Regions from separate parts of the Nocardia sp. 852002-20019_SCH5090214 genome, predicted to be linked through region 1. Evidence: riboswitches for the same ligand, from Rfam matches in the RefSeq annotation. Region 1 holds a riboswitch; the other holds the start of a gene.

Region 1 (6,436 bases):
GCGGCCAGACTGCGCGAGGCGCTGGCTCCCGCGAGTTCGCTCGGGGCCGATTTGCCGGGTGGACGCTCGCCGGGCTCGGCAAACACTGCGGCCGACAGACGTCTGTCCCTAGTTGCCGACGCGGGCGAGGATGTACAGCGAATCGTGCGCGCCACGGTCGCGAACGTACTGTCGCGAGACGTCGAATTCGTCGATCCCGAAGCCGATTTCGCGACACTGAATCTGTCCTCGCTGCTGGCCATAGATCTGCGACGCCGTCTGGAGCACCGGCTGGGAATCCGGATCGCCACCGCCGAGCTGTTCGACAACCCCTCTGTCACGGCGTTGTCGGCCGCGTTGGCGCTTCGAATGCCGCGCCAGGAGCGACGATGATCAACCGCTTGGCGGCGACCGTCGCGGACCGGGCAGCGAAAACACCGGACGATCCGGCCTTCACCGCGCTGTCGTACCCGGGCGGCCAGCGTACGGCGGCCACCGTCACAGTGTCCGAATTACACAGTGCGGCAGGCGCATTGGCCGAGCGGCTTCGCGAGCGGACATCGCCCGGTGATCGTGTCGCGATCCTGTGCGAGCACGGTCTCGACTATGTCGTCGCCTTTCTCGCCTGCCTCTACAGCGCCCGCACCGCGGTTCCGTTGTTTCCGATGGCGATGCGCCGCAATGCCGAACGGCTACGGACGATCCTCGTCGACGCCGAGCCGCGTCTGAGCCTCGTCTCGCCACGCTTGCCGACCGGCACGCCCGAATGTCCGGATGCCGACGCCATGCCGTACGGCGAACTCCTGACGGCGGATGTGCATGCCGGCACCGGCGACGTCCGAGTGGATCCGGCCGGCGCGCATCCCGCCTATCTCCAGTACACCTCCGGCTCCACCATTTCGCCTGCGGGAGTGTGCATCACCCACGCCAATCTCGCGGCGGCACTCGATCAGTTGCGTACGGCTCTGGCACCGGCCGACGACCGTCCGATGGTCACCTGGCTGCCGTTCTTCCACGATATGGGCCTGGTTTTCGCCCTGTCGCTGCCGCTGTATCTGGGCGTTCATGCGATCACGATGCCACCGGCCGACTTCGCCAAACGGCCGATCCGATGGTTGCGCGCCTGCAGCGACTATCGCGCCGCCGCGACCGCCAGCCCGAATTTCGGTCTGGCACTGGCCGTTTCGGGCACAACGGCGGCGGAGCGCGACGGTCTCGATCTGTCCTCGCTGGATCTGCTGCTCAACGGGGCCGAACCGATCCGCGCCACCGCTCTGGACGCCTTCACTCGCACCTTCGCCCCGTACGGATTCCGTCACCGGGCCCACACCGCGGGATACGGCCTGGCCGAGGCAACCCTTCCGGTGACCATCTCGCGCCCGGAGGCGGAACCGGTATGCGTCGACTTCGACCGCGCCGCCCTGAGCTCGGGCCGGGCGACCGTCGCGTCCGCGCGCCACGACGGTATCGCGCTGGTCGACTGCGGCCGTCCCGCCGGGCAAACCGTGCGCATCGTCGATCCCGTGACGGGCATACCATGCGACGACGGTGCCGTCGGTGAGATATGGGTGCGCGGTCCGAATGTCGGCGCGGGATATGCGGGGCTGCGTGAGCGGACCGCGGACACCTTCGGCGCGGTATTGCCCGGACAGTCCGGAACGTGGCTGCGCACCGGAGATCTCGGTTTCATCCACGACGAGGGGCTCTACATCGCGGGCCGCCTGCGCGACACGATCGTCATCGATGGCCGCAACCATTTCCCCGCCGATATCGAAGCCACCGCCGCCGACTCCGTGCCCGAACTGCGTCCCGGGCATATCGCGGCGTTCGGTGTCGATACCGGTGAACGCGAGGACCTCGTGGTCGTCGCCGAGGTGGTGAGCCCACCGGCCGCCGCGAGCGATATCGGCCGGCGGGTACGGGCCGCGGTGGCGACCGTGCACGGCATCGCACCGGCGGACGTGCTGTTGTTACCGCGCGGCGCGATTCCGAAGACCTCGAGCGGAAAGGTGCGCCGGGGCGAATGCCGCACCCGCTATCGGGCAGGGGAGTTCAGCGAGGAATTCGGCACCGACGCGGGCGCCCTCCGCGCGAACTCAGGTCGAATCCCGGCCGAGTAGCCGATCGGTTTCGCGGCGTTCGCGCTTGGTGGGGCGTCCGGCGCCGCGGTCGCGCTTGGGCATCGCGGCGACGATTTCCGGTGCGGGTGGCGGAGGGCTCTTGTCGATATAGCATTGCGTCGCGATCGAAGCGCCGACGCGTTTCACGACCGGTCGGACCACGACGACGATGCGTTCGGCCCCGGCATTGCGGACCCGCACCTCATCACCGGGCTTGATCTGTTGAGCGGGTTTGACCGTCGTGCCGTTGACACGCACATGACCGCCGCGGCACGCGGTGGCTGCGGCGGATCGCGTTTTGAACAGCCGGACAGCCCAGATCCAGGAGTCGACCCGAGCTGTAGCTGGTTGTGCCTGTTCCAGTTTCGCTCCTCACAGTAGGCCCGGCGGGTCACCGCCGGGCCGTGCTGTCGAGCGAAAACGACTAGGCGACGCGGCGTGCGGTGACGATCGAGTCGGGGTCCAGATGCGCGTAGCTGACGGTCTCACCCGACTGCGGCGCCTGGAGAATCTTGCCATCCCCGGCGTACATGGACACGTGGCCGCCACCGTTCTGGATGACGAGGTCGCCCGGCTTCAGGTCCTGGAAGGCGACCGGCTTGCCGACGTGCGACTGTTCGAAGCTGGTACGCGGCAGCTGAATTCCGGCCTGCTTGTACGCCCACTGCACCAGACCGGAGCAGTCGAAGTTCGAAGGACCGGAAGCGCCCCACACGTAGTCGGCGCCGATCTTGCTGCGCGCAGCGTCGAGCGCGACGTCACCGACGCCGTGCTGCTGCTGCGGCTGGCCGAACATGCCACTCATCGGGTTCTGCGCGGCGTTGGGGATGCTGGGCGCGATCGCCTGCGAGCTCAGCGCCTGCTGAACTCCCTTGATCTGATCCGCGTGATCGGCGAGCACCTGGTTCGCCTGGCTGACTTGCTGGTCGAAATCCGAACCCAGCGGAACGTCGAAGTTGCCGACGCCGGGAACGTTGATTGTGGCCGCCATGGCCGGAATCGCCGGAATCGCACCGGTTGTGGCCGCTACTGCGCCGCAGACCAGCGCACCCTTGACGGAATTCGGCAGCCGAGATTCCCGTTGCAGACTGTGTTTACCCACCGAGCTGAGTCTCCTGTTTCTTCCTTGCCCACGCGCCGACCGGGTTAGCTGACGGGTTCGGACCGGGAAGATTCGGCCCTACCCCATCGACCTTGCGACCGAAGAGGATTCACCCCAGTAACCTGGGTCCCCGGTTCAGCGATCGAGCTGCCCACTCGACTGCTGATTAGGCGGTGACTCAGCGGGCCGCCCCTCTAATGAAGCGACATACTCCGCGAAGTCACGAAGAGATTACGACGGCTCGGTGTTGTTGTCCACCCCACACGACGGCGTGTCTGCCCGCGTGTCGCCAAAACGCCAGGACCACCCCCGATTACAGCCCGACGAATCCATCTGCTATGGAGATCACGGCGCGGTATCCACGGCTCTGCCCTCGTTATCGAAACGAGTCGCCCGGGGCGTTACATCCGTGGCATTTCGTCGGCGGCATTAGATCGGCGGCCGATTCACGCCTCACCGTGCGGACGGACCGCCCGCTCGAGTTCCGCGATGCGTCCTCGCGCGTCCGCCAGTTCTGTTTCCAGCCGACCCAGCGCGATCACGAGCGGACCGACCGCCAGATCCGCCACCAGTTGCGGATCGTCGTACCCCTGCGCGATCGCGTGCAGGATGTTGTCGCGAATCTGCCGGGCGACGCTCGCTCCGGCCGGCACGTCCCAGGACCCGACGACCTCGGCCACCGTGGGGTTCGGCCGATCGCCGGACTGCTGATCTTCCGAATCGGTGGACATGACCCCTCCTGCGGACATTTCGGACCTCGATCAGCCACCAGCGTAGAGAGCCCCTCGCGCCCGGTCATCCCCGCACAGCGGCTGCCATTCGCTCGGATAGCGCAATCTAGGACATCCCCTATATATCCCGAGATTTCGGTGCGAACGCGCTACGGTGTCGGGGCATGGACCCCGTGCGGAATCCGTATGCCCCGGGCGCCGGCCAGCGCCCGCCCGAACTCGCCGGGCGCGACAAACAGCTCGACGCGTTCGACATCGTGCTCGAACGCATCTCGCGCGGGCGTCCCGAACGCAGTGTGATGCTCACCGGCCTACGCGGCGTGGGAAAGACCGTGCTGCTCAACCAACTTCGGTCCACGGCCCGCTCGCGCGGCTGGGGGACCGGCAAACTGGAGGCTCGCCCGGATCAGGAATTGCGGCGACCGCTGGCATCGGCGCTGCATATGGCGGTGCGCCAGATCGCGGTCGCCCACCGCAATCCCGAGATGGTCGACGATTTCCTGGGCATCCTCAAGGCCTTCGCCCTGCGCGCGACCGCCGACAAGGGGATGCGGGAACGCTGGCAGCCCGGTATCGACGTCCCGGCCGTCACCGGGCGCGCGGACTCCGGTGACATCGAGATCGATCTGGTGGAGTTGCTGCTGGAGGCCGCCCAGCTCGCCCGAGATATCGGCGTAGGCATCGCCGTGTTCATCGACGAGATGCAGGATCTGGGACCGGCCGATATCTCCGCGATCTGCGGCGCCTGCCACGAATTGAGCCAGGAGACAGCGCCGTTGATCGTGGTGGGCGCGGGCCTGCCACATCTGCCGGCCGTTCTCTCGGCCTCCAAGAGCTATTCCGAGCGCCTTTTCGGCTACCACCGTATCGACCGACTCGATCGCGATTCCGCGGACCGCGCGCTGATCGCCCCCGCCGAGCGCGAGGCGGTGGAGTTCACCGAGGAGGCCCTGAAAGCCCTGTACGACAAGGCGGATGGGTACCCCTATTTCGTCCAGGCCTACGGTAAGGCCACGTGGGATGTGGCCGCCCGCAGCCCGATCGGCGCCGAGGATGTGGAACTGGCCGCCCCCGCGGCCGAGGAGGAGTTGGCGGTCGGATTCTTCGGCTCCCGCTATGAACGGGCAACTCCGGCCGAGCGCGAGTACATGCGGGCGATGGCCGATCTGGCCGGCGACGACGGGCCGGTGCCGACCGCGGCGGTCGCCCAGGAGCTGGGCCGCAAACCCGCGTCGTTGTCTCCGGCCCGGGACGGACTCATCAAGAAGGGGCTGATCTACTCCGCCGAGCGGGGCACCATCGGCTTCACGGTGCCGCATTTCGGGCGGTACCTGCGCGGCGTGCAGTAATTCTTCGACCGCCGATTTCGCCGGAGGCCTACCGGCGGGTAACCAAGCCTTCTACACTCAAATGTGATCCTGATCACGTTTCGAGGGAGGGTCCCATGGCGACAGCCGCGAAAGTTCACGCCACCGAAGAGCAGGCCCGCGCACTGGTCGAGGAGTCGCGCGAAAGTACCTGGGCCAAACCGTCGTTCGCCAAGCAGATGTTCCTCGGCCGGTTCCGGCTCGACCTGATTCATCCGTATCCACAGCCGGCTCCCGACGACGCGGCGCGGACCGAGGCCTACCTGGAACGGCTGCGGGCCTTCTGCGAGACGCTGGACGGGTCGGTCATCGAGGCCGAATCGAAGATCCCCGACGACTACGTTCGCGGCCTGGCCGAACTCGGCTGCTTCGGACTCAAGATCCCGCCGGAATACGGCGGGCAGGGCCTGTCGCAGGTCGGCTACAACCGGGCGCTGATGCTGGTCGGCTCGGTACACGCGAGCCTGGGCGTGCTGCTGTCGGCGCATCAGTCGATCGGCGTGCCGGAACCGCTGAAGTTGGCCGGCACCGAGGAACAGAAGCGCGAATTCCTGCCCCGATGCGCGCGGGGCGCGGTCAGCGCCTTCCTGCTGACCGAACCGGACGTCGGATCCGATCCCGCCCGGATGGCGAGTACCGCGACCCCGACCGCCGACGGCGAGGCCTACGAACTCGACGGAGTGAAGTTGTGGACGACCAACGGTGTGGTCGCCGAACTGCTGGTGGTGATGGCGCGGGTGCCGAAGGGGCCCGGACATCGCGGCGGGATATCCGCCTTCGTGGTGGAGGCCGACACCCCCGGCATCACCGTCGAGCGCCGCAACGCCTTCATGGGTCTGCACGGGATCGAGAACGGTGTGACCCGCATGCACAAGGTCCGGGTGCCGGCGCGCAATCTGATCGGTCGCGAGGGCGACGGCCTGAAGATCGCGCTGACCACACTCAATGCCGGACGGCTGGCGATTCCCGCGCTGTGCACCGCGGCGGCGAAGTGGTCGCTCAAGATCAGCCGCGGCTGGTCGGCGGCGCGCGTGCAGTGGGGCCGCCCGGTCGGTGAGCACGCGGCGGTCGCGTCGAAGATATCCTTCGTCGCCGCAACCGCTTTCGCGCTGGAGGCGGTGCTCGAGCTGTCCGGGA
Region 2 (6,436 bases), on a different contig from region 1:
CCGCCCACCGGCGCGCCGCCGGGCCCTCCAGCCAGCCGTCCGAGGCGATCGTGGGGGCCCAGAAATCCTCACCGGCGTCGTTGTCCGGCGGCGGCTCGGGAATTCCCTTGTCCAGCAGCCGGGCCGCGGCCAGCACCTCCACGAGCAGCCCTACCCGCGTCTCGTCGAGCCCGGTCTGTTTGGCGATGCGCCGCAGTTCTCGCACCCCCAGGCCGCCCGCCCGCAGCACCGGCGCCGGCACCTGGGAGACAACCTCGAGGATGTCGCCGGCGTGGCGCAGCAACTCGCCGACCTCACCGGCCGCCGCGGCGTTCACGTCGGCGGCGGAGTGCTCGCGGGTCTGTGGCTGCGGGGGCGTGAGCACGTGGGGATCGGTGACCGGTTCGCGCCGCAGCACTTGGCCGACGGCCGGAGGGAGTTCGACGGTCTCGTCGTCGATCCAGATCAGCAGCCGGCGGGCCAGTAGCCGCTGGATGGGCCGCTCCGCATCGGTGCCGGGCGCGGCGTCGCGGGTGCGGCCGCGGGGGCCGGTGGTCGCGAGCTTGTCCAGCAGAGCGCGTTCGGCGCCGCCGATCTCGCGCAGCGCCGTCTCGATCTCGGGCTCTGTCAGTGCGTCGGGGAGTTCCGTGGTGGCCCCCATCGGCCACGGCAGGGCCTCCGGCGCGGCGGGCACGACGAACAGTTCCTCGGTGCCCCACACCACCGCGCGCTCGATCAGGCGCGCGAGCGCGGCGTCGACAGCGGCGGCGGATACCCGATCGGCGAGCAATTCGTGCAGGCGCCGGCGCGGCAGCGGGCGCTCCTGGCGGCCGCCGCCGAATGCGTTGTGCGCGGCGAGAGTTTCGATTACGGCGAACTCGAGTGTGTTCAGATCGTCGGCGGCACGCAGCACCGACGCCCGCTGTTCCGCGCGGGCGGCCAGTACGGTCATCGAACCGGGCAACGGCACGGCGAGGTCGGGGCGCAAACCCAGCAGCCGGACCAGATCGTCGTCGCTGCGGGAGCTCAGCCAGTCGGTGAGTGTGCCGAGCTCGGCGGGTCCGGCGTCGGCCCCGGAATGCGTCCCGGCGCCGTCGTCGGAGGCTCGGGCATCGGTCGTGGTCATCCAATCCAGACTACGGCGAGCGAACATGCCAGAATGAGGCCGTGGTGAACAAATCGAAGAAACCCTACGTCGACAACGGCTGGCCCGAGGTGGACCACGGTGACCACGCGGTTACCGAATTGTCGTCGACCCGTTCCGGTGGCCTCTCGCCCTACGGTGAGGACACCGAGTTTCCGGTGCCGGCTGACACCCTGCCCTACGTGCATCCGCACACGGTGGTCAACCGCTGACGCGAACACGAAGAAGACCCGCGTTCCTGTAATAGGAAGGCGGGTCTTTTTCGTATCCGGGGTCCCGTATCCAGGCGTCCTATCCGGGCGGACATCGCCGCGCTCGCGTCGCAGGCAGGCCGTCGGCGGGCATGCACGCTTCATGCTCCCCGGAAACGCAGGGAAGGCCCGCATCGCGAGATGCGGGCCTTCCCTGCAGGGGGAAACTATGTGAGCGGTCTAGTTGGGCAGCAGGCCCTTGTTCGCCTCGTAGAAGTTCACGATCGACGGATCGAGTTTGGCGCCACTGGCTTTGAAGGCGTTGTACGCGTCGAGCGCCGGTTGCGGCAGCTGCACGCCCTGCGCCTGTGCGGCGGTGACGGCCTTGTCGACGGCGGAGAACACCTGCCGGTTGCCATCGGCAGGGGCCTGGGTCGAGGCTTCGCTCTCGGCGGCACCCGGCTGCCAGCGCGGGGACTGAGCGGGAGAAGCGGGCACCTCGCGCTGAGTGGCGCTGCCGTGCAGGCCGAGGCTGGAGGAGCAGGAAGGCCACGCGCCCCAACCCTGGGTCGCGAGCACCTTCTCGGCGACCGCGATCTGCTGGTCGCGGCTGGCCTGGTTGGCGGAGGGGGCGTACTGCGTGCCGCCGTGAGCGGCCCACGTCGACTGCGAGAACTGCAAACCGCCCTGGTAGCCGTTGCCGGTGTTGATGCCCCAGTTACCACCGGATTCACACTGTGCGAGGCGGTCCCACTCCGAATCGGGAGCCGCGGCGGCGTGTCCAGCGAGAGCCACACCCGCGCCACCCATGATCGCGGTGGAGACAGCGACCTTGGCGACGGTGCGACCGGTGTTGGTCTGCTTGCGATGGCGTCCACTCATATCGGGTCGTCTTCCTCTCGTACGCGCCTGCGAGGTGAGCTGTCGGGTTCGGACTGAGAGGCCGTCCGGTCCCGGCTCGCCGGGACTTCACCCCAAGGGATCGGTCGTTGCCGGCCGTTCCCGCTTCCTGCGGAGGCTTCGAAACTCGGTTGAGCTCCGAAAACCTCTGTGGGAACGTGGGTTCCCCGCCCTCGCCCCTGGTTCCGTCGGGGTCCGTACCCGCGGGGCGAGGCTCGGTGCGGCGGGCCGGTGGTGCCGGGATGTCCCGGCTGCGATAGACGGTACGACGATCCGGCTGAAAAATCACTATTTGGTAACCGGCGTGTATGGCCGGTCGCGCTGTGCCGCAAGACCTTCCGAATCGGCGTCTGTGCAGGTGAGTACGGCGTGTCTCCGCCGAGTGCGGGTCGTGACCGCGGCGTTATCGCGTCGTTATGTGACGAAGGTCACACGTGTAATTGCCCGGCGTGTTGGGGAAACGGTCAGCGGGCGCGTCGCCCCGACCACAGCGCGAACGCGATCGCGAGCAGCAGGCCGAGCGGGGTCGCCGCCATCGCCACCAGATACAGCCACAGCGGCGGGTCGGCGTCGGTCAGGATCGGCGTGAGAAAAATGGCGACGATCGCGAGCACGCCGACCGCGAACAGGCCCACGGCCACGCGCAACAGCACGTCGCTGGAGCCCCGGGGCGCGCGGGGCGAGGAGGAGTCCGGCATGGGTGCACCGTAAAACGGATGTGCTCGCCCTATCCCCACCGGGGTAGACTCGAACCAATCGCGTCCTGCATAGCTGTGTGGGGCGCGTTCTTTTCGCACAGAGATAGGTTCCGGCGTTTCGCCGGAACCTACGTCCGTGTCCGGGGTCGTTCGTGACCCCGCTGGATTCGGACGGACCGGACAACGATGACGAACGGGTGAGCGCAGTGCCGACCGGCAAGGTGAAGTGGTACGACGTCGACAAGGGCTTCGGCTTCCTTTCCCAGGATGAGGGTGAGGACGTCTACGTTCGGTCGTCCGCCTTGCCCAAGGGTGTCGAGGCGCTCAAGCCCGGCCAGCGCGTGGAGTTCGGAATGGCCGCCGGTCGCCGCGGCCCGCAGGCGCTGAGCCTGAAGCTGCTCGATCCGCTGCCCTCGGTGCGCAATGCGCAGGGCCGCAACGACCGGGTGCGCAAGGAAGCTCCGGCCCATCCGCGCAAGGCGCCCGACGACCTGCACGGGATGATCGAGGACATGATCACCCTGCTGGAGGCGACGGTGCAGCCGGAGCTGCGCAAGGGTAAGTACCCCGATCGCAAGACCGCGCAGCGCATCGCCGAAGTGGTGCGCGGGGTGGCCCGCGAACTCGATCACTGAGTTCGCGAGCGCCTGATTCGCGAGGAAACCGCGGTCACGCCGCCCTGATCGACCACGCCTGATACGGCGAGAACGCTTCGTTGCCTGCCTCGTCACGCACGAGCAGCAGCAGCTGCACCTCGACGCCGATCAGGCGCAGGTTCGGTTCGGGATGGCTGTCCACCGTCACGGCCAGGGTGCCCTGCGGGTAGTCGCGGTAGGACGCCAGGTGCTGCACGGTCTTGCCCGGATTGTCGATCTGCTGGTACTCCAGCACCATCACCCAGGGCGCGTCGGCGATGTGCCGGGGGAGCGACAGCTGCACCGGATAGCCCAGCGGCGGATTCAGTTCCGCGGTGATCTCGGTGCGCCTACAGTCCGGGGAGACGCGGCCGTGCGGATCCGGTTCGCCGATCGTGCAGTACAGATAGGGCGGAACCGTGACGGTCTTGCCGTGCGCATAGGCGGTGACCGTGGGATCGGCCTCGTGCGCGTTGTGCACCGCCACCGCCACGATGCCGGCGACGGCCGCGGCGACAACCAGAACTGCCGCCAGGGCCAGCGCGAGGATCGTGCGGGTGCTGGGCTTGGTCACTGTGGCTGTTTTCCTGTCGCTAGGGGGACTTCCTGTTTGACGTGCTGCGGACGGTTACCGCCCAATCCGGGGAGCAGCGAATGCCCACGGTAGCTCACGAAGGTTTGCGCCAATCCGAGCGCCAGGACCGCGGTGACCACCGCGAAGCCCTCCCAGTACACGGTCGGCAGCAGCACGCCGCCGGCGCCGCCGACCACCCAGGACAGCTGCAGCACCGTTTCCGAGCGCCCGAATCCGGAGGCGATCGATTCCGGCGGCAGATCGTCCTGGATCGAGGCGTCCAGCGAGACCTTGGCCAGCGCGCTGGCACAGGCCGCCACCAGCGCCGCGACCGCGGCGCCGACCAGGTTGTCGAGCAGCATCGCGACGACGGCGACGGCGGTACACGCCGCGGTGCACTCCACCACGATCAGCGAGGGCCGGCCCAGTTTCAGCCGGGCGCCGGTCGCATTGCCGACGAAGTTCCCGATCGCCGCGGCCGCGCCGACCAGTCCGAGCATCGCGGCCTGCTGCACCGGGCGGTGTTCGGTCGATTTCGCGACGAAGGCCACATAGAAGGTGAGGAAGCCGGTCAGCACCCGGATCGCGCTGTTGCCCCACAGTCCGGTGACCACCGACCGGCCCAGCGGCTGCCGGCGCCGACCGGGTTTCACCGCGGACTTCTCACCGCGGTCCAGCACTTCGGTGCCGCTGCGGCTGTGGTAGCCGAGGGTCGCCGGCACCTCGCCCTCGGTGACCTCGACCCAGGACGGAATCCGCAGACTCAGATAGGCCCCGGCCGCCGCGATCAGCGCCGCGAACACCAGCGCGCCGACGGATCCGGCCACCGCGGCGACCGCTCCGGCCACCGCGCCCGCACCGAGCGTCCCGCCGACCAGGCCGAATACGGTGAGCCGGGAATTGGTGCGGACCAGATCGATACCGGGCGGCAGCACCCGTGGCGTCACCGCGCTCTTGAGGACCGCGAACGATTTACTCGAGATCATCATGCACAGCGCCAGCGGATACAGCGCCCAGCTGTCGAAATTGAAGATCAGCAGGATCGCGAAGACCACCCGGATCGCGAACGAGGTCGACAGCGCGAGTCTGCGCCCGCGTTGCAGCCGGTCCAGCAGCGGGCCGATCAGCGGCGCGATTACCGCGAACGGCGCGATCGTGATCAGCAGATACAGCGCCACTTTGGTCTTGGATTCCGCGGTGGCACTGGCGAAGAACAGCGTATTGGCCAGCGCCACCGCGATCGCGGCGTCGAGGGCGAAGTTGGCCATGGTCGCGTAAACGAGTGCGGTGAGCCCGGATTCGCCCGCGCCGTCGGCTCGCGCCGCGCGCTGGAAGGTGTGGAAACCCTTCTCGGTGAGGTGCCTGGTGCGCATCGCCATCACGCGCGTCACCGTCATCTTGCGAGGGACACGTTGGCGTTCGGCGATTTTCGCGTCCTTGGGTCGGGGGCGCTCGGCTGCGCTCGGTGCCTCGGGGGCCTCGGGGGCCTCGCCGGAGCGGTCGTCGCTGTGCGATCCGCGCGGCGGAAGGGCCCGCGGTGGCTCACCCGTCGCCATGCGCCGGGTCACGAATTCGGGCACGTCCGGTTCACCGCCGCGGCGCGGCAGCGGAGGCAGGGGCGCGGACGACGGGGCGTGCGACGACGGGGTGTTCGGCGGCGGGTAACGGTCGTAGCCGGGATGCCGCCGGGTAGCGGGATACTCCTCGCCGTCCCACGGACCGGGTTCGGTGCCGGAGGGTTCGCGGGAGGCAGTCACATGTCGATTCTCTCGCACTCGGTCGGCGCGTGGACATCGGCCGGGCTGTGATCCGATGCGTGTCGGCCGCCGTCGTGGTGACCGCCGCGCTCACATCGGGACGAATCGGACCTCGAACATGGTCGGCCAGTACTTTCCAGTGATCAGGAAGTGGTCGGTGCCGGGGAGCTGGGCGATGCCGTTGAGGACGTCTGCTCCGGTGCGCTCGGTGGGGCGCAACAGGCCGCCGGCCTCGATCTCGGCGAGTACCGCGCCGCCGACCGGGTCGATGTGCAGGATCTGATCGGTCGGCCAGACGTTGGCGTAGATCGAACCGTCTGCGGCGCAATCGAGTTCGTTGAGCCGGGCGTCGTGATGGCTGGTGAGCCGGATCGTGCCGGTGGTCGCGAAGGTGGCCGGATCGCGGAAGGTGAGGGTGTCGCTGCCGTCGCTCATCACCAGGCGGTCGCCGCGGGTGCACAGGCCCCAGCCTTCGCCGTCGTAGTGGACGCGGCGGCGTTCGGTGAGCGTTCGCGGATCGCGGGCGAAGGCGGTCTCGTTCTTCCAGGTGAGTTGCCA

What was found. A riboswitch is a leader RNA that binds a small molecule or an ion and turns the genes downstream of it on or off. The one in region 1 is predicted to bind cyclic di-AMP.
Region 2: it holds a riboswitch for cyclic di-AMP, as region 1 does, so the genes downstream of both, A5780_RS03075 (resuscitation-promoting factor Rpf1 domain-containing protein) here and A5780_RS42890 (C40 family peptidase) in region 1, are expected to answer to the same signal.

What each region holds. Positions count from the first base shown of each region.
Region 1 covers NZ_LZMK01000364.1:68,955-75,390, forward strand. The annotation lists gene A5780_RS27985 (type I polyketide synthase) at 1-372, shown strand, start outside; gene A5780_RS27990 (fatty acyl-AMP ligase) at 369-2,099, shown strand; gene A5780_RS27995 (RNA-binding S4 domain-containing protein) at 2,076-2,462, opposite strand; gene A5780_RS42890 (C40 family peptidase) at 2,524-3,201, opposite strand; cyclic di-AMP (ydaO/yuaA leader) riboswitch at 3,220-3,384, opposite strand; gene A5780_RS28005 (hypothetical protein) at 3,648-3,932, opposite strand; gene A5780_RS28010 (ATP-binding protein) at 4,097-5,281, shown strand; gene A5780_RS28015 (acyl-CoA dehydrogenase family protein) at 5,377-6,436, shown strand, end outside.
Region 2 covers NZ_LZMK01000022.1:37,129-43,564, forward strand. The annotation lists gene A5780_RS03065 (helicase-associated domain-containing protein) at 1-1,105, opposite strand, end outside; gene A5780_RS03070 (hypothetical protein) at 1,147-1,335, shown strand; gene A5780_RS03075 (resuscitation-promoting factor Rpf1 domain-containing protein) at 1,555-2,196, opposite strand; cyclic di-AMP (ydaO/yuaA leader) riboswitch at 2,206-2,415, opposite strand; gene A5780_RS03080 (hypothetical protein) at 2,679-2,912, opposite strand; gene A5780_RS03085 (cold-shock protein) at 3,119-3,547, shown strand; gene A5780_RS03090 (DUF2771 domain-containing protein) at 3,582-4,121, opposite strand; gene A5780_RS03095 (MFS transporter) at 4,118-5,878, opposite strand; gene A5780_RS03100 (glutaminyl-peptide cyclotransferase) at 5,969-6,436, opposite strand, start outside.